One region of the Rhizobium sp. KNZ2-6A genome, then DNA from elsewhere that is predicted to be linked to it. Evidence: riboswitches for the same ligand, from Rfam matches in the RefSeq annotation. Region 1 holds a riboswitch; each other region holds the start of a gene.
The links. Region 1 has a riboswitch for cobalamin ahead of nrdH (glutaredoxin-like protein NrdH). Riboswitches for the same ligand answer to the same signal wherever they lie in the genome.
Positions count from the first base shown of each region.

Region 1 (7,380 bases):
GTCGGTATCCATAATGGCGATCTCCTTGATTTGACTTTTAGCATGGGTGTGGGGAAAGGCGGCCCTGCGCAATCTCACGGCTGTTCGCGGGTTCCCAGTGAAGCCTCGCGCTCGTCCGCGTCTTCAAGATCGCTTTCTACGATGAAGGCATCGTCGTGCTGACGCACTGCTTCCTTCGCCGCCTCGATGTTGGGTAGGTCATCGGAACCGCGCTCTTTGACGTGCTCCGACGCAGCGTCGAGCTCACCTTTGATCGGATTGGCTGCCGTCGGCCGGCGGTTGGGATGGCCCGTGTTGCGCTCAGCCGGTGTCTTGCCATCTTTTCGTCGCGTATCCGTCATGTCGATTACCCTGTTCGTCTGGTTTGCAAGAGCTCGCGTCATTTCGCATGCAGTGCGGCTCAAATGCAGCGCGGGCGAAACCTTCCGGATGAAGAGGTGTCCGGCCACATCAATCGAACCGCGCGGCGGCCACAATGTTCCGCGTTGCCCAGGGCGATATCTTCCTTCGTGCGTGGCGAAGGTCCATTTCCTATCGACGAGATCACGATTTTGCAGATACCGGGCCGAGCAAGGGAACCTTGAACCCGAATTTGCGTCTTCCTACGTGAGGAGTAACCGAGGCTTCATGAGCTCGGTTGTCATCACGTCTATGAAGAGTGAGTAACCAAAATGAAAGATAGAACCAAAACCATTGAAGATCTGAGCATCGAAGAGCGCGAGGAAACTCTCATCGATGTCGCCCGGACGCTGGAAGGCACGGCGCTTGAGGCCCTTGTCGAGGGCAACAAACAGTTTGCGGCGCTTTCCACCAACATGGCGGAAGCGATCCGCGTCAATGCCGACGAACTGGCCCGCGACGATCCCGAGCAAGCCGAAGAATTGTTCCAGCAGGCTGTCGCAATGATCTCGCAGTTCAGTGCGACTCATCCTTACCGGTTGATCAGCACGGCTGTTCACTAATCGGCTCGAGGCGCTAGTTCCTGTCTGGACAACACGACCCGGAGGATTTCGATGTCAGAACTCATAGTGCTCGGTTTCGATAATGCCGATAAAGCGGACGCCGTTCTTAACCGTCTCGTCCAGCTCGAGAAAGAATATCTGATCGACCTCGAAGATGCCGTCATCGCCGTCCGCGACGAGTCCGGCAAGGTTCGTCTGAAGCAGAGCGTCAATCTGACCGCGGCAGGCGCCGCGAGCGGTGGCCTTTCTGGCGCCCTTTGGGGATCGCTCGTCGGCCTGCTGTTCCTCAATCCTCTTGCTGGACTTGTGGTCGGTGGGGCAATCGGCGCCGGTTCCGGCGCTCTCGCCGGATCGATGTCTGATTACGGCATCGACGACGATCTCATCAAGAAGCTTGCTGAAACCATCCCCACGAACAGTTCCGCGCTCTTCCTGCTGATCCGCAAGGTCCAACCGGAAAAAGTGCTCGCCGAATTCAAGGGCGAGCATGCGAGGCTGCTGCGCACCTCGCTTTCGCCCGATCAGGAGTTACGCTTGCAGCAGGTCCTCGTTGACGAGACCCTGCCGACATCTAGGGCTTCCGCCACGGTTTGAGCTCAAAATCTGATCTGTGACCATCGGCCAAGGACCGTGCTTCCAGATGGGAAGCACGGCAGAAGACGGTATAATCAGCTGATGGTTGTCGTTGGGCGGGCACCTTCCATATGATGCCGAATGCTGCCATTCTGAGCGCCGGTTCGCCGGCGCTCAGCGGCATTGCAGTAAGGGGAGGGGCAAGACCCAAACGGCCATTGTCAGCATACGTTTCCAGACGAAAAGTTGCGCGATGACCGAGCCCGCATCTCGTCAAAGCCAGCCTCCGTCAAAACCCAAAACATCCCTTGTTCAGACCCAGCGCGCAGCGGTGCAGGCTCTGCGGGTGATGATCGCCTGCACGATCACCTATGCCATCTCCCAGCTTCTCGATCTTCAGCAAGGTTATTGGGCTGTCTTTACGGTGCTGATCGTCATGCAGGCTTCGGTTGGCGCGACCGCCGGCATGGCTGCCGATCGCTTGGTGGCGACGGTCGCAGGCGCGGTGCTTGGGGGCGTGGCGGTGTTCGTGACACCGCAGGAGCCGCTCGCTATCGGGATCGCGCTGATCTGCGTCGTCGGCTTTTCGAGCTTCGTGGCGGCACGTGTGCCTCGCCTGCGCAATGCCGGTCTGACGGCAGCGATCGTCATGCTGACCCATTCCGCCGCCGTTCCCGTCGAGATCTTCGTGATCGACCGCATTGCCGAGATTACCCTGGGCGGTGTGGTCGGCGTGCTCGCCAGCCTCTTTATCCTGCCGACGCGCTCGCGGACCATCGTGCTCGATCGTTTCGGATCGGCCCTCGACGTCATGGCGCAGATATTCCGTACGCTTGCATCAGCGGTCGAAAAGGGCGAGCCGGTCTCCGCCTCGCAAGCCAATATCGCGTTGCGCCAGTCCCTGATGGCGACGGAAGCGCTTCTGACCGACGCGCAACGCGAGCGCGCCTTCTGGCTGACGAAAGAGGGGATTTCGGAGGCCATTCCCCGCTCGCTCTGGCGAATTCGCAACGACATGACCTATGTCAGTCACATCGTGGAAACGCCTTTCCCGCCGGCAATCGTCGAAGCAATCGGGCCGCAGGCGGGGCGAATGCTCGAGGCACAGGCTCGCTTCGCCGAAGCGTGCGGTCGGGCGCTACGTGCCGGCGACGAGATTGATACCGAGATGCTTTCGGCTGGCGATGAGGCTTTCGAGACCGCGTTCGGCGCTCTTCAACGTTCCGAGGCGGCCCAATCGATGGATTTCAGCGAGACAGGCCGTCTATTCGGTCTTGATTTCACCTTGCGCCGCATGCGCCAGAACTTTCTGGATCTTGCCGACCGCATCCGCGAAAGCAAGGTCAGTTGAAGCGACGAGCCGGTCAACAAACCGGCTCCCTTTGCTCCAGGAATGAAGAGGGTTTTGCGTTTCCGTTTTTTAGTGGACCGCTCCTGATCCGCCGGCGGCAACGATCGCAAAGGGTTGTCCCTCGACAGCAATGCTGCGCACTTCCTTGAGCGATTGGCTGTCCACCAAACGAACGAGGCTGTGACGCGGATCGGTAATGGCGAGCAGGTCGCCGGCAATGGCCAAACGCGGCCGCGGATCACGCCAATGGCCGTCCTTGCTGTAGGGTTCGGTGACGGCCCCGGACTTGACGATTGCGCCTTTCACCACATCAAGAAGATGCAGATTGCCGTCTTCCGTGAGGATATAGGCGTGCTGAGGCTTTGCCGGGTCGAGCGCGAAGTCGACGCGTCGTGTCGGCAGTTCGATCAGTTTATATGGCTCGGCTTTGTTGTCCGGATCGATCAGCACGACATTCTGCTCGCCATAATTGCCGAGGAAGAATTGTATCGAGGTGCCGCCGAGCAATGTCGATACCTTGCCTTTCGGGAAAGACGGATCATAGGCGAGCATATCGAGCTTTGGGCCGTCGATGCCGCCGGGGCGTGCTACGAGGACACCTTCTTCGCAGCCGAAGGCGACCAGCCGGGCTGAGGTGGCCTCCCCGTGAAGGCCGGTGCAAGGCTTGATATCGCCGACCTGCTCGCCCTTTCGATCGAGGATGCGCAAGCCGAGACGCGGCGGCAGCTCGCCCTCCTTGACCGGCGCCTCCATGTTCGGCGCCGATACGAGAAGATGATTGCCCATAGGGACGGCAACGCCATGATGGGCGGCCATCGTCTTGAATGCACGTATGTCCGCTTTGCCCTCGGCGAGACCACTCTCGGACAGAAGGTCGAACTTGTCAGCACGATCGTAGAAGATCGCCACATCATTGCCATGGGTTACCACGTGCCCCGGCTTTTCGCCCCTGATCGATGTCGAAAGCAGTTTCGGCTCCGAAAGCTCGATGTCGCGATGTTCTCCATGGTCGGAGAGCGATATGCCGGTGGCGATCGCGTGAACCACATTCTTTTCACCCTGCACGGCGAAGACCGTTCGGCCGGATTGGCTGAGCGACAGGGCGGCATAGCCGTCAAGGTCGAACCGGGCGATCTCCTTGCCGCTTTTGGCATCGATCGCGCGGACGATCGGCTGGCTGTGATCGGCAACGAACAGCCGCCAGCTTTCCGCCTCGCTTTCGTTATCCGCGAAAGAGGGAAGCGGAAACAGCAATGTGCAGGCGAGCGACGAGGCCGCAAGGAAGGGACCAGAGCTTGTACGTGGCATGGAAAATCCTTTATGTAATAACATTACATGAGCGATGTAATAAGATAACGCTGCGCTTGTCCAGCCCCTGCATGCACGCATCAAGCGAAATGATGCGTGCTTATCAACATGGAAATCGATTTGGGGACGTCGAAGCAGTTGACGCAATTTTAACCCGGACTACTATATATAGTGTTCAAGGTTCCTCTGATTCGCAAGGATTGGAGGCTAAGATGGGAATCCGGTCGGCAAGCATGATGATTGCCAAGCCGGAGCTGCCCCCGCAACTGTGAGCGGCGAGCATTCGTTTGATGACGTCACTGAGGCCGTGTGTCTTGGGAAGGCGAAATGAATGTTATGACCCGCAAGCCAGGAGACCTGCCTCGAGCAATAGCGTCCACGGGCGGGGTGTCCGGCAGGCGAGCGACGTCTAAGCGGCATGATCGCCGTCGTCGCTTCCTCGAAGGCTCCGCATAAATTACTTCGGGGTGAAGTCCATGTTCCTGAGCGTCCATAGCCGTCCGCGCGAATGACGGTCGCTTAAACGCGTCCGGCAGCCAGCTAGACTTGCCCCATTTTTCATCCTGCCAAAGCGGGCATCGGCCGATGCCCGAATGATTTCGCCTGCCCATAACATAGGAGGATATCCGATGAGCATCACCGTCTACAGCAAGCCCGCCTGCGTCCAGTGCACAGCCACGACCCGCGCCCTCGATCGCCAGGGGATAGACTATACCATCATCGACGTATCCGCCGATGCGGCGGCCTATGAGCTGGTGCAGGGTCTCGGTTATCGTCAGGTTCCGGTTGTTGTTGCCGGCGAGCTGCATTGGGCCGGCTTTCGTCCCGACATGATCAGCACGCTTGCGTGAACAACGTGGCCTGAGGAGCTGAGCAATGGGTGAGATCGTCTATTTCTCCAGCCGTTCGGAGAATACCTATCGCTTCGTTGCCAAGCTTGCATTGCCGGCCGCCCGTATTCCGCTTGCCGCGGGAGACGAGTTTCGCGTGACTTCGCCCTACGTCCTGATCGTCCCGACCTATTGCGGCGAAGGTGGCAAGGGGGCGGTGCCCAAGCAGGTGATCCGCTTCCTTAACGATGCGGGCAACCGTTCGAACATCCGCGGGGTCATCGCCGCGGGCAACAGCAACTTCGGCGCGACCTTCGGGATCGCCGGCCACATCATCTCCACCAAATGCCAGGTGCCGTATCTTTACCGGTTCGAACTCCTGGGAACGGATGAAGATGTTGCCAATGTCAGACACGGATTGGAACGATTTTGGACACGCTAACCTCTTCTTTATCGCGGGACGTGGGCGACCGGCCGGCGAAGACCGCGGAAACGGCCTTAGATTATCACGCCCTCAACGCCATGCTGAACCTTTATGACGAGCACGGAAAGATCCAGCTCGACAAGGATCGCTTGGCGGCCAAGCAGTATTTCCTCCAGCACGTCAACCAGAACACGGTCTTCTTCCATAATCTGCGGGAAAAGCTCGATTACCTGGTGGCGGAGGGCTACTACGAGCGGGAGGTGCTGGACCACTATTCCTTCAATTTCGTGCGCGATCTCTTCGATCATGCCTATGCGAAGAAGTTCCGCTTCCCGACCTTCCTCGGCGCCTTCAAATATTACACCAGCTACACGCTGAAGACCTTCGACGGAAAGCGCTATCTGGAGCGCTATGAGGATCGCGTCTGCATGGTGGCGATGACACTGGCGCAGGGCAATGAGCAGCTTGCCCGCGATCTGGTCGACGAGATCATCTCCGGCCGCTTCCAGCCGGCAACGCCGACCTTCCTCAACGCCGGCAAGAAACAGCGCGGCGAGCTGGTTTCCTGCTTCCTGCTGCGGGTTGAGGATAATATGGAATCGATCGGCCGGGCCATCAATTCCGCGCTGCAGCTTTCGAAACGCGGCGGTGGCGTGGCGCTATCGCTTACCAACATCCGTGAGGCCGGTGCGCCGATCAAGCATATCGAGAACCAATCGTCCGGCATCATTCCTGTCATGAAGCTGCTGGAAGACTCCTTCTCCTACGCCAACCAGCTTGGCGCGCGGCAAGGGGCAGGCGCCGTCTACCTGAATGCCCACCATCCGGACATCATGCGTTTCCTCGATACCAAACGCGAAAATGCCGACGAGAAGATCCGCATCAAGACGCTGTCGCTCGGCGTGGTCATTCCGGACATCACCTTCGAGCTCGCGAAGAACAACGAGGATATGTACCTCTTTTCGCCCTATGATGTGGAGCGTGTCTATGGCGTGCCGTTTACCGAGATTTCGGTGACGGAAAAGTATCGCGAGATGGTCGCCGACAGCCGCATCCGCAAAAAGAAGATCAAGGCGCGCGACTTCTTCCAGGTGATCGCCGAAATCCAGTTCGAGAGCGGCTATCCCTACATCATGTTCGAAGACACGGTGAATCGTGCAAACCCCATCGCCGGCCGCATCACCATGAGCAATCTTTGCTCCGAAATCCTGCAGGTGAGCGAAGCCAGCGAATATGGCGACGACCTTTCCTACAAGCATATGGGCAAGGATATTTCCTGCAATCTCGGCTCGCTCAACATTGCGGCCGCGATGGACAGCCCCGATTTCGGCAAGACAATCGAAATGTCGATTCGGGCACTGACGGCCGTCTCCGACATGAGCCATATCTCCTCGGTTCCCTCTATCGAGAAGGGTAATGACGACAGCCATGCCATCGGCCTCGGCCAGATGAACCTGCACGGCTATCTCGCCCGCGAGCGCATTTTCTATGGTTCCGAGGAAGGCGTCGATTTTACCAATATCTACTTCTACACGGTCACCTATCACGCCATCCGCGCTTCGAACCTGCTTGCCGCTGAGCACGGCCGGAGCTTCAAGGGTTTCGAGAATTCGAAATACGCCTCCGGCGAGTATTTCGACAAATATACCGAGCAGGAATGGAACCCGGCGACCGGGCGTGTCGCTGAAATCTTTGAAAGGGCCGGCATCGCCATCCCGACGCAGGAGGATTGGCTCGAATTGAAGCAGGCCGTAATGGAAGGCGGCCTCTATAACCAGAACCTGCAGGCCGTGCCGCCGACGGGCTCGATTTCCTACATCAACCACTCGACCTCCTCGATCCATCCGATCGTCTCCAAGATCGAGATCCGCAAGGAAGGCAAGATCGGCCGCGTCTACTATCCGGCCGCCTTCATGACCAACGACAATCTCG
Region 1 is NZ_JBNDIC010000013.1:40,315-47,694, forward strand. Features, by position in the region: gene ACPYOP_RS11465 (pyridoxamine 5'-phosphate oxidase family protein) at 1-12, opposite strand, end outside; gene ACPYOP_RS11470 (hypothetical protein) at 75-341, opposite strand; gene ACPYOP_RS11475 (hypothetical protein) at 672-962, shown strand; gene ACPYOP_RS11480 (DUF1269 domain-containing protein) at 1,014-1,556, shown strand; gene ACPYOP_RS11485 (FUSC family protein) at 1,789-2,886, shown strand; gene ACPYOP_RS11490 (hypothetical protein) at 2,956-4,194, opposite strand; cobalamin riboswitch at 4,356-4,573, shown strand; gene nrdH (glutaredoxin-like protein NrdH) at 4,824-5,045, shown strand; gene nrdI (class Ib ribonucleoside-diphosphate reductase assembly flavoprotein NrdI) at 5,071-5,466, shown strand; gene nrdE (class 1b ribonucleoside-diphosphate reductase subunit alpha) at 5,454-7,380, shown strand, end outside.

Region 2 (7,380 bases), on a different contig from region 1:
GCGCGGTTGGCTGGCGATCGCACCGCCGATCAGAGCGCCGGCGCCGAAGGCTGCCAGCGGGAACCAATAACCGTCATGGTAGCGATAGCCGTGACGATAGCCTCCTCGATAACCACGATAGCCGCCATACCAGCCGCGGCGATAGTAACCACCATGGCGCCACTGCACCTGTTCGACATTGCCGGGCGCGGCCTGGGTGGGTGCTGCCTTACTCACGATCGGCGCGGCGGGCATCTGCATGGCAAAAGACGGTGTGAAGCTTGTCAGGGCGACGGCGGCCGTAACGGCGACAGTCGCGATTTTTGCACGGAAACCAAGCATTTTCATCTCCATTCCCTGGTTGACTTGGTACTCAAGCCTATAACGTTTCATGCCGGGAATGCTTCCCGAGCAAGGTTTCGCCGCCTGCTTCGTCGCATATCCGAGTAGACGACAAGAAACGCGGCGGCGCGTTATTTAGTTCCTCAAATCCCTACCAATTTAAGGAGTTACGCGGGGCTCCACGATGAATTTATAGTGATTGCGTTCTTAACCCAAGATTAACCAGCAATCCTTACTATTATTTCATGAAAGGATACCGAAAGAGTAACCTCCTCATTTACAGCTTGCTGACGATCCTGACCCTGCTGGGGCCGGTCTCCAAGCCTTCGGCCGGTGAAAGCCAGCCCTGGACCGATCCGAAAAATGCCCTCATCGTCGATGCTTACGAGCTGAACACCATCGACTGGAATGCGTTTCTGCAGGACAAACGGATCGCGGGCTTCATCTCCAAGGCTTCCGATGGATTGCCCGAAAGCTTCAGCTGCACCGGGGACCACGCCGGCGATACGGTGGCCCATTGCAGGACGATGTGGCGCAAATATGCCGTCAGCCGCGAGCTGTTCCAGACCCGCCGCATGCTGGCGAAGGCGAATGGCCTGTTATGGGGCGCCTATCATCTGGGGCGGCCCGGCAACCCGATCGATCAAGCCAATCATTTTCTCGACTATGCCGATCCGCAGCCGGACGAGCTGATGGTGCTCGACATAGACGGCATGGACACGGCGCAGTTCATGTCGCTCGACGATGCCCAGATCTTCGTGGCCCATATCAAGGTCAGGACCGGGCGTTACCCCATTCTCTACGTCAATCACAACACAGCGCGGTACATCGCCGACCATCGCGGCACCTATCCGCTGCTGTCGCGGCTGCCATTGTGGTACGCGCGGTACAAGCCTGATGTGAAAGGCACCTTCCCGCTCGGCAACTGGGACAGCTATGCCATCTGGCAGTTCGCTTCCTCGGACAATTGCTCCGAGAAGAGCTGTCCCTATCGCGTACCGGGCACGTTGACCGATATCGACGTCAACGTCGTGCCGATGACGAAGGTTCAGCTCGCCAAAGTCTGGCCGCAGGGCGATCTCCTGCCGGCCAAGCCGCTGCCCGCGCCCGATCTGATGATCGCACAGGCGCCGACCTGCGACGGGCCGCGGCAGACGCTGGTTTCGCTTATGGTCGACCCCATCGTCACGGCGTCAACGCCGCAATCGACTCCAGTCGAGATCAACGAGCTGAACTATCAGGATTTCTAGAGCATGATGCCGAAAAGTGTGGAACGGCTTTCGGACGACATCATGCTCTACTTCTTGGATTCTAAAGCGGATTCAGATTTTAGGTCGAACAGACCTAAAATCATCCGGCTCTAGGCCTCGACTTGGACATCCGTCTTCGGACGCGAACAGCAGGCGAGGATATAGCCTTCTTCGATCTCGTCATCGAGAATGCCGCCATTGTGGCTCATCTCGACTTCGCCCGAGAGTTTCAACACCCGGCATGTGCCGCAGAGTCCCGATTCGCAGGCTGCCCCGATGCGCACGCCGGCGCCGCGCGCGGCCTGAAGCACGGTCTGCCCCGCCGCGCAGACGACATCCTTGCCGGCCATGGTGAAGCGGATCGTCGTCGCTGCCTCGCCCGATGCATCATCGGAAACCTCCGCAAGCGGCGTTGCCGCATTCGCCGGCTGGAAGCTTTCCTGATTGTAGCGCGACATGTCGAAGCCATGCGCCTCCAGCATGGAGCGCACGGCGTCCATGAAGACTTCCGGACCGCAGCAGAAGATCGTCCGGTCCATGAAATCGGGCGCCAGCAGGCCGATCTTAGCCTTGTCGATGCGCCCCTTCAATCCGGACCAGAGATCGGTGCGGCCGCAACCCTCGACGATCAGGCCGAGATTGAGGTTGGGCATGAAACGGGCGAGATATTCGAGCTCGGACCGGAAGATGATATCGGCCGGGCCGCGCGAACAATTGACGAAGGTAATATCCGACAGCGGTGCCGTGTCGGCCATGTAGCGCGTCATCGACATCATCGGTGTGATGCCTGAGCCGGCGGAAACAAAGAGATATTTTTCGCCGGGATGACGGATATGGCTGAAATCGCCGAGCGGGCCGAAAGCCTTGATGCGCATGCCCGGCTTCAGGTTCTCGAACATCCAGCGCGTTCCGATGCTATCCTTCTGTGCCTTCACCGTCACGGCGACCGAGAAGGGCCGCGACGGCGTCGAGGAGAGCGTATAGGTGCGCATGACCGGCTCCGGAGCCGTCGGCAACTCCAGCGTCACGAACTGGCCCGGCAGATAGCGGAACCAGTTGTCCTTATCGGACCGGAACGTGAAGGTCATCACGTCGGGCGCTTCGGGCGTTGCCGAGAGGCATTCGAGCAGATGCTGCCTGTCACTCCAGGGCTGCATCTGGTCGAGGTGGCGGTGCGAAAGGGAGACGGTCATGTTCATGCTCAGGCAACCGCCGAAAGCTTGGCCTGGTCGCCCTGCAGCCGGTTGACCATAAACGTCGTGTACCATTCGACGAACTGCATGACGCCGCCCTCATGGATTTCCGAATAGGGGCCGGGCTCATAGGCCGGGGAGCGGATGCCGAAGGCATTTTCCTCGACGATACGGCGATCCTGATCGTTGGTTTCGGTCCAGACGTGCGTCAGCTCTTCCAGATTATAATCGACGCCCTCGACGGCATCCTTGTGGACGAGCCACTTGGTGGTGACGGCGGTTTCCTCGGCGCTGATCGGCAGGACGCGGAAGGAAATCGCGTGGTCGCCGAGGATGTGGTTCCATGTTGTGGGGTAATGGAACAACAGCATGGTGCCGATGCCATTGATCGTCACATCGGGTGAAAGCGGCCGCCTGACGGCATTCTGGCCGGACATGGTGTAGCTCTCGGCCCCCTCGATCAGCGGCATGCGCGCGGCGCGGAACTGACCATCCGGCGAGATCTTGAATTCGCTCGGCAGGCCGGCCGCTTCGCAGCGCTGCCAGTGCTCGGTGATGACGGGGTCGTTCATCGCGCCCTGCACGCCGGTAACGGTCGGCGCTTCCGGGAAGGTGCGGCAAAGTTCCGGGTGATTGGCCGCGCAATGGTAGCACTCGCGGTTGTTTTCCCAGACGAGCTTCCAGTTGCCCTTTTCGATGATGGTGCTCTGGAAGGCAACCTTGGCTTCGCTGATGCGGTGCGGTGCCATGTAAGGCTCGATCGTCGCGCGAACCGGCGCGAAATCCGGAGCGTTCTGCGCGAGGCAGATGAAGATGTAGCCGCCGACGCTTTCACAATGAACCGGCTTTAGCGAATGCTGGCTCTTGTCGAAATCCTCCGCCATCTGGCGGGCAAAGAGCAGCGAGCCGTCGAGCTCATAGGTCCACTGGTGATAGGGGCAGACAAGCTTCGCCGAGGAGCCGCGCTCGGTCGTGCAGACGCGCGAGCCGCGATGGCGACAGCTGTTGTGGAAGGCGCGGATGACCTGATCGCGGCCACGAACGATCACGACGGGATAATCGCCGATCTGGACGGTGAAATAATTGCCCGCGCGCGGCACTTCACAATCATGGCCGATGAACAGCCAGTCGCGATAGTAGATCGTCTCCATATCGAGCTTGAAGTAATCCGGATCGGTATAGAATGGTTGTTCCAGACTCAAACCCGTCCGGTGGTTCTTCAATTGCCGCAGAACTTTGCTGCCGATATCCATTTGCCTATCCTTCGCAGTACCAGGAAACGGGCGAAGGACATGCACGGCCGGTTGAAGACAGCCGAAAGCAATGTCCCGACCGCCCGCCGCGGTCAGTAAACCATATGTGCCCAAGGCTGGTTTCCGGGCTCTGGAGCGGCCCTGTTTCCAGAGCCCCATGGCACCTTCCCAGGTCGATCGACCCAGTGGCTTAATTCGCCATGCCTTACTCCACCACCGTTGCGGGGGCAGCGCCGGATTTTGACCGGCTTCCCAATTCTCCGTCTCCCTAGCAGACGGCACCTTGAGATTGATGTCATCATATCCCTCGGCCCGATCGGCCGCTGTGCTGCAATGCGACATCGGCTTCGAAATTGACGACAAGCGAAACCGGATGATGGGACGGTTGCATATCGTGACAATATAGAGAGACGGTTCAATCTCTTAGGCGCTTGCATAGGAGATGGCCCGCGCATCGCATACGCATTCCGTCAACGACGCCTTATCCTGATTGCGACAGGTCCTCGAACGGCCGATAATCAGGGGAATGACTGGGCGGCGGAGAGCGCCCGCAGAGCCGCCATCGGGAGCCTTCGGCTCAGTGCGATCAAGCTCGGCTCAAGCTCCGTGATCCATCATGTCGCCTAAAGAGATTTACAGCGAGATCCGGCATGGCCAAACTCAGATATTTCGACGCTGGGAAGCCCGCCGAGCCCGAACCGGCGGCAGCGGTATCGACGACGGGCTACAGCGAATTCCTGCGCACCGGCCGCATCAACCGCAACAGGCCGCATTGGCTGGCGGAAGAGCGGGAATACCTGACCCATGAACAGGTGGCCGAACGCACGGCGCTGAAGCTCCGGGACGCCGGCGAAAAGACCCATGACCGGCTCAACAATTTCCACAAGTCCATCCGCTTTCCGAAGCTCATCTTTCATCACACGCTGAAGGACACGCCGCATCTCGGCTATTGTCACGTTACCGCCGCGCGGACCCAGTTCGCGCGATATGAGGAAGTGAACTGGGCCTTCTACATCGCCAACTTCTTTGCCCGCATCGGCCAGGAAGAGAACTTCTTCGAGGACATCAGCCTCAAATATTCGCGGCTGTATTTCGCCGTCGCGATCCATCCGGACAAGGAAGCCGAAGACAAGAAGCTGACGATCAACCGCGACGTCAGAGGCAACGGCGTGCTGTTCCACACTCACGATCCGCAGATCGCCATCCGCAATGTTCTCCTCCTCGGCGCCCGCAACGAGCAGCTTCGCGATATCATTCGCCAGCTTTGACGATTGATCCGAAAACTCGAAGAGCATAAGAACGGCCTGAACTGCAAGCAGGCAGGCCATGGCACGACACATAGATATTCTCGAACATCCGCAAACGGCGATTGAGGTCGCGACGGCAACGCTTGCCCAGGGTCTGCCGATCGGCCTGCCGACGGAGACGGTCTACGGCCTTGCAGCCGATGCTACCAATCCTGCCGCCATTACCCGGATCTACGAGACGAAGGGACGTCCGCGCTTCAATCCGCTGATCTGCCACATGAGCGACCTTGCCATGGCGGAGCGCTATGCCATCTTCGACCCGATCTCGCGCAAGCTGGCGGAAGCTTTCTGGCCCGGCCCACTGACGCTGGTTCTGCCGCTCAAGCCTGATAGCGGCATCCATCCGCTGGCGACCGCCGGGCTCGATACGGTCGGCATCCGTGTGCCCCAGGGCTTTGCCGGCGAGCTGATCCGCGCCTTCGACCGACCGCTTGCCGCGCCGAGCGCCAATACGTCGGGCAAGATCAGCGCCACCAGCGCCGACCATGTCCATGACGATCTCGGTGAGCGCATTACCCTCATTCTCGATGCCGGGGCCTCGGTCGTCGGCGTGGAGTCGACCATCGTCAAGGTCGAGGATGGAGAGATGCGCCTGCTGCGACCGGGCGGCCTCGCGGCAAGCGAGATCGAGCGGGTGGCGGGCAAGGCGCTGAAGCGCAAGAAGAAGGCCTCCGCTGCCATCGAGGCGCCCGGCATGCTCGCCTCGCATTATGCGCCGGGAGCAGCGGTGCGGCTCGACGCGATGGAGGTTTCCGCAAACGAGGCGCTGATCCGCTTCGGGACGCCTGATATTGCCGGCATCGAAAAGGCTATTGCCGTGCTCGATCTGAGCGCCACCGGCGATCTTTCGGAAGCTGCCGCAAACCTCTTCGACTTCATGAAGCGCGCCGATGCCACGGGTGCGGAGACCATCGCCTTTTCGCATATTCCCGACGAGGGCCTCGGCGAGGCCATCAACGACCGGCTGCGCCGCGCAGCAGCGCCCAGAGACTAAATCCGGCAAAGGATACGCCATGAGCAACTCCGCCCCTTCTTCCGCCCTCCTCGACCGCTTCGCCGCCATCGTCGGCGAAAAGCATGCTGTGGGAGACCCAGCGGAGATCGCGCCGCATCTGGTGGAAAATCGGGGTCTCTATCACGGCGCTTCGCCGATGCTGCTGAAACCGGGCTCGGTCGAAGAGGTTTCCGCGATCCTCAAGCTTGCCAGCGAGACCGGCGCAGCCATCGTTCCGCAGACCGGTAATACCGGCCTTGTCGGCGGCCAGACGCCACGCGAGGGCGGCTCGGACATCATCCTGTCGCTGGAACGCATGAACCGCGTCCGCGATATCGATCCGGTCGGCAACACGATTGTTGTCGATGGCGGCTGTGTTCTCGCCGATGTCCATAAGGCAGCGGCCGAGCATGGCCGCATGTTTCCGCTTTCCCTCGGCTCGGAAGGTTCCTGCCGCATCGCCGGCAACCTTTCCACCAATGCCGGCGGCACGGCTGTTCTCGCCTATGGCAACATGCGCCAGCTCTGCCTCGGCCTCGAAGTCGTGCTGCCCACCGGCGAGATCTGGAATGGCTTGCGTCGCCTGAAGAAGGACAACACCGGCTACGATCTGCGCGACCTCTTCATCGGCGCAGAAGGCACGCTCGGCGTCATCACCGGCGCCGTGCTGAAGCTCTTTCCGCAGCCGCTCGGCCATCAGGTCGCCTTTGCCGGCCTGCAATCGGTCGACGACGCGCTGACCCTGTTCAAGAATGCCTCCAGCCTCTGCGGCGCGGCGCTGACCGGCTTCGAGCTGATGCCGCGCATCGGCGTGGAGTTCACCACGCGACATATTCCCGGCGTGCGCGATCCGCTGGAGACGGCTCACCCCTGGTATGTGCTGATCGACATCTCCACCTCGGATTCGGCCGAAACGGCTGAGCGGATGATGACGGCGTTGCTGGAACAGGGTTACGAGGACGGCCTAATCCAGGATGCGGCCATCGCCAGTTCCGAGGCACAGCAGAAGGCCATCTGGCACATGCGCGAAAGCATGTCGGACGCGCAGAAGCCGGAAGGCGG
Region 2 is NZ_JBNDIC010000022.1:72,052-79,431, forward strand. Features, by position in the region: gene ACPYOP_RS16840 (BA14K family protein) at 1-321, opposite strand, end outside; gene ACPYOP_RS16845 (glycoside hydrolase family 25 protein) at 567-1,571, shown strand; gene ACPYOP_RS16850 (FAD-binding oxidoreductase) at 1,682-2,770, opposite strand; gene ACPYOP_RS16855 (aromatic ring-hydroxylating oxygenase subunit alpha) at 2,773-4,017, opposite strand; cobalamin riboswitch at 4,115-4,318, opposite strand; gene ACPYOP_RS16860 (DUF6656 family protein) at 4,668-5,285, shown strand; gene ACPYOP_RS16865 (L-threonylcarbamoyladenylate synthase) at 5,344-6,318, shown strand; gene ACPYOP_RS16870 (FAD-binding oxidoreductase) at 6,338-7,380, shown strand, end outside.
Region 2: it holds a riboswitch for cobalamin, as region 1 does, so the genes downstream of both, ACPYOP_RS16855 (aromatic ring-hydroxylating oxygenase subunit alpha) here and nrdH (glutaredoxin-like protein NrdH) in region 1, are expected to answer to the same signal.

Region 3 (7,380 bases), on a different contig from region 1:
CTTGATGTTTTATAATCTCCCGAAAGTCCGTGAATGCGCCACCGCTCGGATTGCGGTGTCGGATACCACGGCATCGACACGCGTCAATTTCGAAGTTCGATTACGACAATGATCATCATTTCCGGTTCTCACCCGATCCCCTGTGCCGCTCTAAGCGACGTCATGTCACCGTCGCTGAGCAAGAGAGTCGATAAACCATTTTATAGAGATCGCGTGGTATCCTGCGCTGACTTCGATTATGCCCGGTGCGTGCCGTCGACGGGGCTCCTCGCGAAGATTGGGGATAGCCATGGGATTTGAAATACATTTGCCTTCGCTGGTGCGCGTCCTGGGGCAGGTTGCCATCATCGTCTATGCCTATTCCTGGGTCATCCGGATCGTCGATCGCGGCGTTTTGAAATCGGTTGCGGTCGGATTGTTGTTTGGCGTGGTCGGCATCCTGTCGATGGCTGATCCGATCCAGTGGATGCCTGGCGTTATCCAGGATGGCCGCTCGATCCTGCTCGTCCTGACACCGGTCTATGGCGGCCTCTTGGGGACCGTTGTTGCGGCTGTCATGATGGGCCTGTTCCGTTTCATGGTCGGCGGCGTAGGCGCTGTCGGCGGCATTGCCGGGATACTGATCGTCGCGCTCACGGGCTATATACTCAGCCTCCTGCCGCGGCAGTGGATCGGCACGGGGTGGAGGCGATCGGCATTGTTCGGCCTGGCGACCTGCACGTCGCTCGTGGTTCTCGTCTTTCTGCCGTGGCCGGTCGCGCGCGAGCTTCTGTTTTCGGCAGCGCTTCCGGTCACCACCGTCAATATACTCGGTGTCTTTCTTCTTTCGGATCTGCTGGAACGAGAGCAATATCGCATCGGCATCCAGCGCGCGCTTGAGAGCGAAGCAAGCCTCGATCCGCTGACGAGGCTTCCCAATCGCCGTGTCCTGCAGCGGGAAGGGGACCGTTGCAGCAAGGAAGCTGGCATCAGGCGCATCCCGTTTTCGATCATCATGCTCGATATCGATTATTTCAAGAAGATCAATGACAGCTGGGGCCATTCCTTCGGCGATACGGTCCTGGCGCGGGTCGCGGACGTGATCCGGCAGACCGTCCGAAGGACCGATATTGCCGCCCGCTATGGCGGTGAAGAAATCGTCGTTCTGCTGCCGAACACCGATGTTAAGGCAGCGACCGCCATTGCGGAGAAAATCCGCAAGGATATCGAAGCGACAGTCCTGATGTTCGAGCAGGAGAGCATCCGCGTCACCGTCAGCATCGGCATTGCCTGTTCCCATGAGCCGAATGCCGATTTCAAGCACGTGCTCGAGGCTGCCGACAAGGCACTCTATCGCGCCAAGGCCGGCGGGCGAAATCGCGTGGAATTGGCCGAGGCCGCTTAAGCCGGCCATGCAGATGTTGTGGACGTGGCGCGCCTTCGCTTTATCGCATCCATGCGTCCTTGACGGGGAGGGGTCATCCGGCATAACTGGATGTGACGGTTCCCCAAGGAAGACTCCGCGGGGATTAATAGGGAACACGGTGAGGACGACCCAAAAGGGACCTAGACCGTGGCTGCCCCCGCAACTGTAAGCGGATTGCCGATCATCCGGGAGTGACCAGTCTGCTGGTCTATTCCCGAGGCATTGAGCCATGCCACTGCAGCTAAGCTTGCGGGAAGGCAGATGATCGTCAGATATCCGCAAGCCAGGAGACCTGCCGTCGATCACGATCCAATCAGCCGGGCGGGGATGCCCGGAAGGGACAGAGAGAATGATTGACCTGAGCCTTCGACATTTTCAGACATCTATCGGTCTTGATTGGGATCCTCGCAACCGGCGGCGGTCTTGTTAAGCGTGATCGCGCTAACACCGCCCAGTTTCCTTCCTATCGAGATCGTTCATGCCCCATTTTTTGACGACCATTACATTTGCCCTCGGTCTGGCGGGCTTTGCCGCGTCCGGCTTCGCCGCAACCCAATACCCCCTCACCATCAACAACTGCGGCCAGAAGGTCACCTTCCAGAAGGCTCCGGCCAAGATCGTTTCGATCGGGCAGGGCATGACCGAGATCCTCTTCTCGCTCGGCCTTGCCGACAAGGTCGCCGGAACGGCGGTCTGGGTCGGTCCGGTCCTGCCGCAATTTGCCGAAGCCAACGCCAGGATCCCGCGGCTTGCCGATAATGATCCGAGCTTCGAATCCGTCGTCGGCAAGGAACCGGATCTGGTTGCCGCCGAATTCGAATGGCATGTCGGCCCACAGGGCTCCGTTGGCAAGCGCGAGCAGTTTTCCGAGCTCGGCATCAATACCTATATCGCGCCGACCGATTGCGTCGCCAAGGTCAATACCAATGGCGGCGACGGCGTGCGCAAGGAGCTGTTCACGATGGACCTGATCTATCAGGAGATCGATGAACTCGCTGAGATCTTCGACGTTAAGGATCGCGGCGACGCTTTGATCGCGGAGCTGAAGAAGCGTGAAGCAGATGCGGTTGCCTCGATTTCAGGCGCAAAATCCAAGGACCTGCCGATCGTCTTCTGGTTCTCCAGCAAGGAAGTCAACGGTGATGCCTTCATCGCCGGTAAGAACAGCGCGCCGGCCTATATTCTGAAGACGATCGGCGCCAGGAATGTCGTTACGACCGAGGAAGAATGGCCGCTCGTCGGATGGGAGACCATTGCGCAGGCCAATCCGGCCGTAATCGTCATCGCCACCATGGATCGCCGCCGCTATGCGGCCGACGATCCGAAGGTCAAGCTCGACTTCCTCGAGAAGGACCCGGTCACCAGCCAGCTCGACGCCGTCAAGAACAAGCATTTCGTTCTAATGGATGCTCAATCGATGAACCCGACCATCCGGACCATCGATGGCATCGAAATCCTGGCCAAGAGCATCAAATCCTTCGGTCTGGCGTGGTGACGATGCACCTTACCGCGGAACGACGGCCCTGGTGGACGCTGCTGGCGCTTGCTCTGGCCGCCGTCGTGCTTCTGGCCTTCATGATCAGTCTTGCGGTGTCGATCGGCGAGATTTCCATCCCGCTGTCGACGACCGCAAAGGCCGTATCGAACCGGCTGTTCGGAACGGGTTTCGAGCTCAGCCGGATTCATCAGGGCATCGTCTGGGATTATCGCCTGAGCCGGGCGCTGGTTGCCGCCAGCGCCGGCGCCTCGCTGGCATTGAGCGGCGTGATCCTGCAGGCCCTGCTGCGCAATCCGCTTGCCGAGCCCTATGTGCTCGGCATTTCGGCGGGCGCCTCGACGGGTGCGGTCTGCATCATGATCCTCGGGCTCGGCTATGGCATTCTCGGGCTTTCCGGCGGCGCCTTCCTGGGTGCGATCGTCGCTTTCCTGTTCGTCGGCCTGCTTGCGACGGGTGTCGGCGGCACGAGCGAGCGCATCATCCTGTGCGGTGTTGCCGGTTCGCAGCTTTTCAACGCGCTGACCTCCTATATCGTCACCACGTCGGCCAATGCCGAGCAGGCGAGGGGCGTCATGTTCTGGCTGCTCGGTTCGCTGAGCGGCGTGCGCTGGCCGGATGTCTATCTTTCGGGGCCGGTCGCCATTCTCGGCTTTGCCGTCTGCATGGCGCATGTCCGCGTGCTCGATGCCTTCATCTTCGGCACTGATGCGGCCGCCTCGCTGGGGATTGCGGTTCGACGCGCGCAAATCGTGCTGCTCGGCGTGACGGCCTTCATGACGGCGGCGGTCGTGAGCATCGTCGGCTCCATAGGCTTTGTCGGCCTCGTCATCCCGCATGCCGCCCGCTTCATGGTGGGACCAAGCCATGACAGGCTGCTGCCGGCGGCGGCCCTTGCCGGCGCCATCTTCATGGTCGGCGCCGATATCGTCTCGAGGATCATCATTCCCCAGCAGATCCTGCCGATCGGCGTGGTCACCGCCCTGTTCGGGGCGCCCGCCTTCGCCATCATTCTTTATCGCGCCCGGAGGACGGCATGAGCATCGCTGTGGACACAGTGACCTTTGCGGCTGGCAATACGTTGATCGTCAATGGCGTCAGCCTGGCGGTGGAAAGGGGCAAGGTTCTCGGCCTTCTAGGCCCGAACGGCTCGGGCAAGTCCAGCCTGTTGCGGCTGATCTGCCGATTGAGGAAGGTCAAGAGCGGCGTCATCCGGCTCGGCGGCAGCGATATCGCCGCAATCTCGCGCGGCGACATCGCCCGGCGCATCGCGCTCGTCGAACAGCAGGCGACGACCGATACCCAGGTGACGGTCATGGATGTCGTGCGCCTCGGCCGCACGCCGCATCGCGGCCCCCTCTCATCCTGGAGTGCTCACGACGATACGGCGGTTTCCGATGCGCTCACCCGCGTCGGCATGCAGGGCCGCGCCGGGCAGCTATGGCAGACACTCTCCGGCGGCGAACGGCAGCGCGTCCATATTGCGAGGGCTCTTGCTCAGACTCCGAGCGAACTGCTGCTCGACGAGCCCACAAATCACCTTGATATCCAGCATCAGCTCGACATTCTCGGCCTCGTCTCCAGGCTCGATGTGACCTCGATCGTCGCGCTGCATGATCTCAATCTCGCGGCCATGTTCTGCGACAGCCTGGCGGTGCTCCAAAATGGCGCCGTCGTCGCAGCCGGCCCGCCGGAACAGGTGCTGACGCAGGAATTGATCGAAAGGGTTTTCGGCGTGCGTGCACATGTCCAGAAATCCTCGGTCCATGGCCGCTGCAACATCCAATATCTGGCGGGTTGACCTCGTCTAAGCGGAACCATTGATCTTTCGCTCGCGTCGAGCCGTTTCGATCCGCGCGCAAAAATAGTTTAGGTTTAAACTTGTTTTTTTCGATCGATGGATCGACAGTGGTGGCGCAAGGGGAACAGGGCCTATCTTTTCGTCCGGCAACGGCAGTTGGAACGGGCGATGCGTTCCGTCCGCAGAAGACCCATAAAAAGAGGAACAGCATGATCAAGCCGCATCCGCTGAAAGGTCCCAGCAAACTGAAACTCGGCGTCTTTTCCGCCAATGCGGACGGAGGGCTTGCCATTACCGACGTGCCGGAGCGCTGGCAGGCTCGCTGGGAAGACAATCTGAACGCCGCGCAGATCGCCGATCGCGGCGGGCTGGATTTCTTTCTCCCGATCGCGCGCTGGAAGGGTTTCGGCGGCAAGAATCGAGTACGCGAATGGTCCTTCGAGACCTTCACCTGGGCAGCGGGCCTTGCCTCCGTCACGCAACGGATCGGTCTTTTCATGACCGTTCATGTGCCGCTCGTGCATCCGCTCTATGCGGCGAAGGCGCTCGCGACCGTCGATCATATCAGCGGCGGCCGCGCAGGCCTCAACATCGTCTGCGGCTGGAACCCGAAGGAGTTCTCCATGTTCGGCGTGCCGCTGGTCGAGAAAGGTTATGACCAGGCGGACGAATGGCTTGAGATCATGGAACGGGCTTATACGTCGGACGCACCGTTCGACTATGACGGCACCTATTACAGGCTGAAGGATGTGGTGAGCCGACCCGCCAGCGTGCAATCGCCGCGGCCGGTCACCATGAACGCGGCTTTCGGCGGGCCGGGTCGGGATTTCGCGGCGAAGAATTGCGACTATCTCTTCACCACCTTCACCGAGCTTTCCGAAGCCGGCAAGCATGTCGAGGATATCAAGGGGCGGGCCGAACAGCTCGGCCGCGATATCGGCGCCTATACCGTCTGCCATGTCGTCTGCCGCGAAGGCCAGCAGGAGGCGGAGGATTATTACGAACGTTATGCCGTGACGCTTGCCGATCATGAGGCGGTCGATGCCCATATGGCTGGCAAGAAAGAATTCTCCCAGTCGCATGATACGCAAGCCTATGATCGCTACCGCAAGCGGTTTGCAGGCGGCGCGGGTGGCTATCCGCTGGTCGGCACGCCGGAAAAGATCGTCGAAGATATGATCGCCATTGCCGAACAGGGCTATTCCGGGATTGCCATGTCCTTCGTCAACTACACCTATGAACTGCCGTTCTTCTGCGACCGGGTCATGCCGCTCCTGAAGAAGGCGGGGCTGCGGGTCGAATGACAGCCTATGTCATTCACAACGAGGTCGACGTGCCACGCGGCGTGCCTTCCGGGAATTGCGCTAGTTCAACCGGTGACGGAACATCCAGGCGGCAACCGGCATGGTAGCCGCGGCGATCGCGACCAGGGCCAGCATGTCGGGAAAAAGCGCGTCGAGCCCGGCACCTTCGAGATAGACGCCGCGCGTGATGCTGATCGCATATTTCAGCGGATTGATCATCGTCGCATATTGCAGAACCTTCGGCATGTTGTCGGTCGGCGACATCAGGCCGGACAACAGCATAAAGGGCATCAGGAAGACGAAGCCGAGGATCATTGCCTGCTGCATATTGCCGGCAATGGAGGACAGGAATAGTCCAAAGCCGATGGCCGCCGCGAGGAAGAGGCTTAGCCCGAGATAGAGCGTCAGGAAAGAGCCGGCAAACGGGATGCGGAACCAGAACAAGGCCACCAGCAGGATCGTGGATGCTTGAGTTATACCGACGATCATCGACGGGACGGCCTTGCCGATCATGATCTCGGTCGGCGTGAAGGGTGCCACGAGCAGCTGATCGAAGGTTCCTTCCTCGCGCTCGCGCGCGACGGACATGGCGGTCAGCATCATCGTCATCAGCATGGTGATTGTGCCGATGAGCGATGGGACCATGCTCCAGCGCGTTTCCAGCTGCGGATTGTACCAGGCGCGCGTCGTCACCTGAACGGCATTGCCGGGAGTGCTCTTCTGGGCAAGCCAATCGGAGGTGAAGTCGCCAACGATGGTATTGGCATAGCCCTGCGCAATGCCGCTCGTATTGGAATTCCGGCCATCCGCGATGACCTGCACCGTGCCGGGGGCGCCGGCTTCCAATTGCCTCTCGAAATCATGCTCGACGACGATGATCAGCACGGCCTGCTTGGCATCGAGCAGCCTTATGGCCTGTCCCGTCTGCGGCAGCGTTGCCACCCTTTCGAAGATGCCGGATCCCTCGATCTTTGCAACCAGGTCTCTCGATGCCGTCGTCCTGTCCTGATCGACGAGCGCATAGGGAACCGTATTGAGGTCATAGGTGGCGGCATAGCCGAAGATCAGGCATTGCAGGATGGGCGGGACGACGATGCTTGCCCGGCTTCTCGGATCCTTCAGGATGACGAGGAGTTCCTTGCGGATGAGGGTTGCGATGCGCAGAAGCGATGCAATGAACATGGCTATGCGATCCTCTTGCGGGTCATGCGCACGGCAAGCGCCAGAAGTGCCGCGGCCATGCCGGTCAGCACGGCGGCATTGGGAAGGATGACGCTCCAGATATTGCCGGCGAGAAACAGGGTTTGCAGCAAGGTGACGAAGTACCGGCCAGGGAAAATATAGGTGATGATCTGCACGGCCCAGGGCATGCTCC
Region 3 is NZ_JBNDIC010000024.1:27,708-35,087, forward strand. Features, by position in the region: gene ACPYOP_RS17550 (diguanylate cyclase) at 290-1,384, shown strand; cobalamin riboswitch at 1,464-1,719, shown strand; gene ACPYOP_RS17555 (ABC transporter substrate-binding protein) at 1,884-2,900, shown strand; gene ACPYOP_RS17560 (FecCD family ABC transporter permease) at 2,903-3,940, shown strand; gene ACPYOP_RS17565 (ABC transporter ATP-binding protein) at 3,937-4,701, shown strand; gene ACPYOP_RS17570 (LLM class flavin-dependent oxidoreductase) at 4,911-6,005, shown strand; gene ACPYOP_RS17575 (ABC transporter permease) at 6,066-7,187, opposite strand; gene ACPYOP_RS17580 (ABC transporter permease) at 7,190-7,380, opposite strand, start outside.
Region 3: it holds a riboswitch for cobalamin, as region 1 does, so the genes downstream of both, ACPYOP_RS17555 (ABC transporter substrate-binding protein) here and nrdH (glutaredoxin-like protein NrdH) in region 1, are expected to answer to the same signal.

Region 4 (7,380 bases), on a different contig from region 1:
CTCCGAATTGGAAACCCTCCACCATTCCTCGACCCCGATCACACCCCGGCCCGGCCACCAGATACCCGCTTTCATCAAGGGCACGGCAGGCATTGGCTTATCGGCGCCTGATAGCATCGCCTCGGCATAGGCGAGAAATGCGCTGGAATTCGTCTCCCCGCCCTCGATCAGATAGGACCAGAGCGCATTGAGATCATCGAGCGCGACGTTGGAAAAAGGCGTCAGTCCCGGATCGGGCTTCGAATCCCCCGGCAGTACCGCAATCAAGGCCCCCTGACGCGCCGCGCAGGCATGCAATGCTTCCAGCGCATAGTGGAAGTAGCTCGCTCCACCCAGCGCCCGCACGATGATGAGCTTCGCATGCCGGGCTGTCCTGTCGACATAGGTATCGACGGACATCGGATGCTTGAGGCTCATCAGGCTTGCAAGCCGAAGGGACCGACCACCCTCACCGTTGGCTGCGGCAATGGCCGCAAGCTCGGTATCGGCGGCCGACAGAAAGACGATATCGCCGGGCGATTGCCCGAGATCGATCGCCTCTTCGCCGTCGCTGATCGTTCCCTTTTGAGCTAGAAGGAGATGCATTAGACCTTAGAGTATGCGGCGGCATACCCCCCTCTGTCACGTTGTGACATCTCCCCCACAAGGGGGGAGATCATTCGGAGCCATGCTTCGCTGAACTTACCTCCCAAAGCCCCAGCAACTCCCAACATCGGTTGTTTTACGATGTGGCAGCCACGAGTTTCCAATCTCCCCCCTTGTGGGGGAGATGTCCCGCGAGGGACAGAGGGGGGTATCGCACGGCAAAGACGCAGCATCGATCAGACCAACGCTTCAATCGCCTTGCGCACGATCGTCTCGTCCATCTCATGCAGGCCGATCACCACGAGCCGGGTTGCGCGCGCTTCGCCCGGTGTCCAGGCGCGATCGAAATAGGTGTCGATGCGGCTGCCGACAGCCTGAACTTGCAGACGCATGGGCTTGCCGGGGACATCGACGAAGCCTTTGAGGCGCAGCACGTCATGTTCTGCGATCACGCCCTTCAGCGCATCGATAAAGGCGGCTGGATCGGCAATCGGGCCGAGTTCGACGACGAAGCTGTCGAACTCATCGTGATCGTGCGGCGTGCCGTCTTCATGCTCGAGTTCGTGATGGGATTTGCGGTTGACGATGTCGTCTTCGGTGCCGATGCCGAGGCCGAGCAGGATGGCGGCGGGTACATCGCCATTCTTCGCTTCGATGATCGTCGGCTTGCGGACGGTGCGGGAGGCAACCTCGGCGCGGACACGGCCGAGACCGTCGACGTCGATCAGATCGGTCTTGTTGAGCACGATCAGATCGGCGCAGGTCAGCTGATCCTCGAATAATTCTTCGATCGGGCTCTCGTGGTCGAGCGAATCATCCTCGACACGGGCAGCCTCGACGGCGTCGTGGTCGTCGGCGAAACGGCCGGCGGCGACGGCGGCACTATCGACTACGGTGATGACGCCGTCAACGGTGACGTGGGTACGGATGTCAGGCCAGTTGAAGGCGGCGACCAGCGGCTGCGGCAGCGCGAGGCCCGAGGTCTCGATGACGATGTGATCCGGGCGCGCGTCGCGCTCCAGCAGTTTCGTCATGGTGGGGATGAAGTCATCGGCGACCGTGCAGCAGATGCAGCCATTGGTCAGCTCGATGATGTCGTCTTCGGTGCAATTCTCCGCGCCGCAGCCCTTGAGCACATCGCCATCGACGCCGAGATCGCCGAATTCATTGATGATCAGCGCGATCTTCTTGCCGCCGGCATTCTGCAGGAGGTTGCGGATCATCGTCGTCTTGCCGGCTCCCAGGAAGCCGGTGATGACGGTGGCTGGAATCTTTTCCTGGTTCATATGGATCAACCCTTCATTTTCAGCGGCAATCCCGCTGCGATAAAATAAACTTCGGCACTCGCCGCCGCGACCATCTGGTGCAGGCGGCCGGCATGGTCGCGAAATTCGCGCGCCATGCGATTTTCCGGCACGATTCCAAGCCCGACCTCGTTGGAGACGAGAACGAGCCGCGATCGTGCAGTCGGCAGAAATGCAGTCAGGGCGGCAAACTCCGCCGCTATGTCCCGCTCCGCCATCATCAAATTGGTCAGCCAGAGCGTGAGGCAGTCGATAAGCACGGCGCGCCCTTCGGCGTCGATCGCGGCGAGCCGCTTGACGAGATCGATCGGCTCCTCATGCGTCTGCCATAGATCGCCGCGGCCGGCACGGTGCTGAGCGATCCTCTCGCGCATCTCATCGTCCCACGCCTGACCTGTCGCCACATAGTGACGTTCGAGACCGGTGTTGGAAATCAGGGATTCGGCGAAACTGGATTTGCCGGAGCGGGCGCCGCCGAGGACGAAAACAGCTCGGGAAGCAGAAGACGACATGCGTTATTCCCGCTCCCGCGCAACAGCGAGGGCCGGCGGCATGAAGCCGTTACCGGAAAAGAGGCGCCTACACGCCGAAAACTCGTCTTGCGCCATAACAACCTCCGTGCTGGCAGCGGAACTGACGTTCCAGAACAGGCTCTGTGCCCGGCACGCATGGCAGGTCTCCTGGCTCGCGGATAAGGCGCCGCGACGGGGGCGGACCGAAATCGGTCGCCCCCGATCGTGCGCCAGCGGGTCTTCCTCGCCTTCCCGGCAATTCATCATGAAAAGGCGGACGATTCGTAGACTTAAGAGGCGTCCAGCCCGGGTTGATCATGATGCCACGCCAGTGGCTTTTTCGACTTGTTCCTGCCCCGCCCCGTTCGCCCCATGCGAACCATCGACGGAATGGGCTTCAAACCGAACGAAAGACCCTGACCGCTCTACAGTCGCGGGGTCGGCTGTGATGAGAACGCCCGGATTGGGTCCGTCCCTTCACATTCCCTTTTCATCCCATGCGACAGATCGCCGCTCGGGAACCATTCGTTATGCCGGCAATGATTAGGCTTTCACTGAGTTCAAGTCAATCAAGGGCATGGGATGCGACGCTGAGCGTCCCGATTGCGAAATCGCCCAATATTCCCAGCAAATCAGCGGCTTTTTTGCCGCATTTCTTTGATGTTAGAAGTTTATAGAGGGTAAGCCCTCACATCCGAGTAAACCATTCGTTCGTTTCCAATGTTGCAGAAATTCCAAGCGCGACGCCTCGGCGTCTTCTCCGCCCTGTTCGATCTCGGTCGGTTCAGAGCATTGCTGCGCCGTGGCGAATTGGGACTTGTTTTCGCCGGCGCACTGGCGGGAATAGCCTCCGGCTGCGCCGTAACGGCGATGAGCTTCATCTCGCGTAAGCTTCACAGCCTCATCTACGGCATAACCGACTATGAGCGCTTGAGCTCGGCGGCAATGGCGATTCCCGACAAATCAGTGTTGTTTATCGCGCCGATCGCCGGAGGCATCATCCTCGGCATCCTGCTCTACATATTGTCGCGCACGCGCAAGAAGCCGATGGTCGACCCGATCGAAGCCAATGCGCTGCACGGCGGCCGCATGTCGCTGACGGACAGCATCCTCGTCGCCGTGCAGAACCTGATCTCGAATGGATTCGGTGCCTCCGTCGGGCTCGAGGCCGGTTACACCCAGCTTGCCGCCGGCATCGCCTCAAAATTCGGTTACAAGATGCAAATGCGGCGCGCGGATCTGCGCATGCTCGTCGGCTGTGGCGCCGCCGGCGCGATTGCCGCCGCCTTCAATGCGCCGCTCACCGGCGCCTTCTACGCCTTCGAGCTGATTATCGGCACCTATTCCATCCTGACACTGACGCCCGTCGTCGTTTCGGCCCTGATATCGACGATGATCGCAAGATTGCTCGCCGGCGATGACTTCGCCATCGATATCGGCCATATTGGATCAATCGCCCCAGCCGATTATCTGCCGGCGCTTCTGCTCGGCGCCTGCTGCGCCGGCGTCGGCATCCTGATCATGCAGGGCGTCGCCTGGACCGAGGAGCTGGCGCGCAAGAGCTCCATCGCGCCGCCCTTCCGCCCGGCGCTCGGAGGTCTTGTTGTCGGCATACTGGCGCTGATCTCCCCGCAGGTTCTGTCGGCGGGGCATGGCGCGCTGCATCTCAACCTATCGACGGACGTGACGCTCAGGGCCTTGGTCGGGCTGTTCCTCCTCAAATCGCTGGCCTCAGCGGTCTCTATCGGCTCCGGCTTCAGAGGCGGCCTCTTCTTCGCATCCCTGTTCATGGGTGCGCTTCTCGGCAAAATCTTCGCCTATTGCGCCCCCTATTTCGATCACAACACGCTGACGCCGGCCGTCTACGCCGTGGTGGGCATGAGTTCGCTGGCCGTCGCGATCATCGGCGGCCCGCTGACGATGACGTTCCTGGCGCTGGAGATCACCGGCGACTTCCCGATCACCGCCCTGGTGCTGGCTGCCGTCATCACGTCGTCGCTCGTGGTCCGCACCAGCTTCGGCTACTCCTTCGCCACATGGCGCTTCCACCTGCGCGGCGAGAGCATCCGCAGCGCCCACGACGTTGGCTGGATCCGCAATCTCACGGTGGCCCGCATGATGCGCCCCGACGTGCACACGGGAAGCATCGACATGAGCATCGAGGAGTTCCGCAAGAGCTTTCCGATCGGCTCGGCGCAGCGGGTCATCCTGCTCGACAAGAATGACAAATATTCGGGAATGGTTCTGGTCCCCGACGTCTATGCGAGCCCAGTCGAGAAGGACGACGAGGAACACGGACTTTCCGATTTCATCCAGCTGCGCAACGAGTTCCTGCAGCCGCAGATGAACGCCAAGCAAGCGGCCGCCATGTTCGACCAGACCAAGAGTGAAGCGCTCGTCGTCGTCAACGATCTGATCGAACGCAAGGTGATCGGCCTGCTGACGGAAAGCTATACGCTACGGCGCTACAGCGAGGAACTCGACCGCCGCAGGCGCGAGGTCTCCGGCGAACTCTAAGCGGGTCGCCACCTCAGGTTTTTACCGAACCAGGCTATCGAGCCAGGCTGGATCGAGCACGCCCTCCAATTCCCCGGCGATGTCGTCCAGCGCCGCATCGACACCGGCGCGGTAGTCCATGCGCTCGCCGGCGAGGCCGAAGCTTGCGAGCAACTTTGCCCGATAGGCGTCGCTGCCGAAGAGACCGTGCAGATATGTGCCCATGACGCGGCCATCAGGCGATATCGCCCCATCGGGCCGGCCGTCGATGACAGTCGAGGGCCGCTCGCAGTCGGCGCCGCGCGTCACGCCGAGATGGATTTCATAGCCCGACAGTGGCACGTCATATTCCTTCGAGACGGCCATGCTGTTGCGCACCGTCTTTTCCGGCGCCATTTCCGTCTCGATTTCAAGCAGGCCCAGCCCGGGCGTCTCGGTGACCGATCCCTCGATTCCGAGCGGATCGTAGACGGTATGACCGAGCATCTGGTAGCCGCCGCAAATGCCGATGACGCGGCCGCCGCGGCGCACATGCGCGGCAATATCGCGGTCCCAGCCCTGCTCGCGCAAATCGAGCAGGTCACCGATCGTGGACTTGGAGCCAGGCAGCACCACAAGGCCCGCATCGGCTGGCAAATGCTCGCCCGCCCTGACAAAGACGAGATCGACGTCAGGCTCGGCCCGCAATGGATCGAGATCGTCGAAATTGGCGATGCGCGACAGCACGGGCACGGCGACCTTCAGCGCGCCGGACGAGCCGCGTGCCAACCGCTCCAATACGACGGAATCCTCGGCCGGCAGGCGCGCCGCCGCTTTGAGCCACGGCACCACGCCATGGCATTGCCATCTAGTGAAGCCGCCGATCGCCTCGATGCCTTCTCCGAACAGCGAGACATCGCCGCGAAACTTATTGATGATGTAGCCACGGATCATCCGGCGGTCTTCTTCCGGCAGAATATGGTAGGTGCCGACGAGCGATGCGATCACGCCGCCGCGGTCTATGTCACCGACCAGCACGACGGGAACGTTGGCACGCGTCGCAAAGCCCATATTGGCGATATCGCCCCGGCGTAGATTGATTTCGGCGGGAGAACCGGCCCCCTCGACGATGACGAGATCGGTTCCGGCACGCATCGCAGCAAAGCTTTCAAGCACCGCGCCAAGCAGCTGCGGCTTCAGTGCCTGATAGTCCCGTCCCTTGGCATGGCCCCAGACCTTGCCCTGCACGATGATCTGGCTACCCGTCTCCGATTGCGGCTTCAGCAGAACCGGATTCATATGCACGGATGACGGCACGCGCGCCGCCAGCGACTGCAGCCATTGAGCGCGGCCGATCTCGCCGCCATCCTCGGCAACGGCAGCATTGTTGGACATGTTCTGCGGCTTGAACGGACGGACCCTCACGCCTCTGTTGGCGAACAGCCGGCATAGCCCCGCGACCAATACCGTTTTTCCGACATCGGAACCGGTTCCCTGCAGCATGATCGCCTTCGTCATTCCCCACCACCTCGATATGCCGCAGCCACTGAAGACGCGGAGTTTCGCCTTGATTTCGCCGCTATCTCCAACGGTTGAAAGCAACCGTCCAGATACAAAAATGCATCACTTTAAAATATGCTCTGTTTGCGACATTTGATGACGACTTCATCCGTTGTGAGTTACGCTGGAGAGGATTATCTCCATCGCGAAAACAAACAACGAAATGGGCCGATCCGGCTCGGAGGATACCCCAATGCTCTTCATCTTCAACAGACAGAATTCCATCCAGATCGCCTGGAATGGCAAGCTTCCGGCCAACCGCCCGGAAAACCGCCTGCAGCAGCTCGACACTCGCTTCGGCACCGTCGGCTTCATCCGCACCTATAACGTCGGCTGATATCCGGTCAAGCCGCAAGCCTGCGCGCATCAAGCCGCCATGCGACCGCATCGGCGGCTTTAATTTTGACTTGAAATGTGAAATTGCAGTGCCGGCGCGCCTCAAAACGGCACGCCTGAAACGCGAAAACCGCGCGATCCGAAGATCAACGCGGCTTGCCAAAAAACGCCGGCTTCCCTGCACATACACCGCAAGGTTCGCTTTCTCCGGGACGCAATACCTGATCCGAAGAAGCAGCGGTGTCCCCCGCCACGTCTCGATTGATAAACAGACATCGTTACCGGAGGGTTATTAAGTACTTAAATTAGAGTGAATCTGAAAATTTTTCGAAATTTTTTCCCTTTGCGTTGAGAAATCGCAAAGGACGCAGATTGAACACAAAACGTCTTTCAGGGACGCGATATTTGAGCCGCATTTAACTCCGTGCCTATGGAAGCTCATCATCGAAGCCTCCCATTGCCTGTTTTGCAGCCATGAATAGCAGAAAACAGGCTATTTCAGACGCTTATATCAGCTTCTCCAAGAGGTGCGATAACTGCGAATGGCCGGCAGGCTGTTGATTTATTCATTCAAATCCTTACGCTGCCTGCTGTCGATGCAAGAAACA
Region 4 is NZ_JBNDIC010000035.1:34,689-42,068, forward strand. Features, by position in the region: gene cobN (cobaltochelatase subunit CobN) at 1-585, opposite strand, end outside; gene cobW (cobalamin biosynthesis protein CobW) at 822-1,871, opposite strand; gene cobU (bifunctional adenosylcobinamide kinase/adenosylcobinamide-phosphate guanylyltransferase) at 1,877-2,401, opposite strand; cobalamin riboswitch at 2,543-2,942, opposite strand; gene ACPYOP_RS22250 (chloride channel protein) at 3,122-4,918, shown strand; gene ACPYOP_RS22255 (cobyric acid synthase) at 4,940-6,394, opposite strand; gene ACPYOP_RS22260 (hypothetical protein) at 6,630-6,773, shown strand.
Region 4: it holds a riboswitch for cobalamin, as region 1 does, so the genes downstream of both, cobU (bifunctional adenosylcobinamide kinase/adenosylcobinamide-phosphate guanylyltransferase) here and nrdH (glutaredoxin-like protein NrdH) in region 1, are expected to answer to the same signal.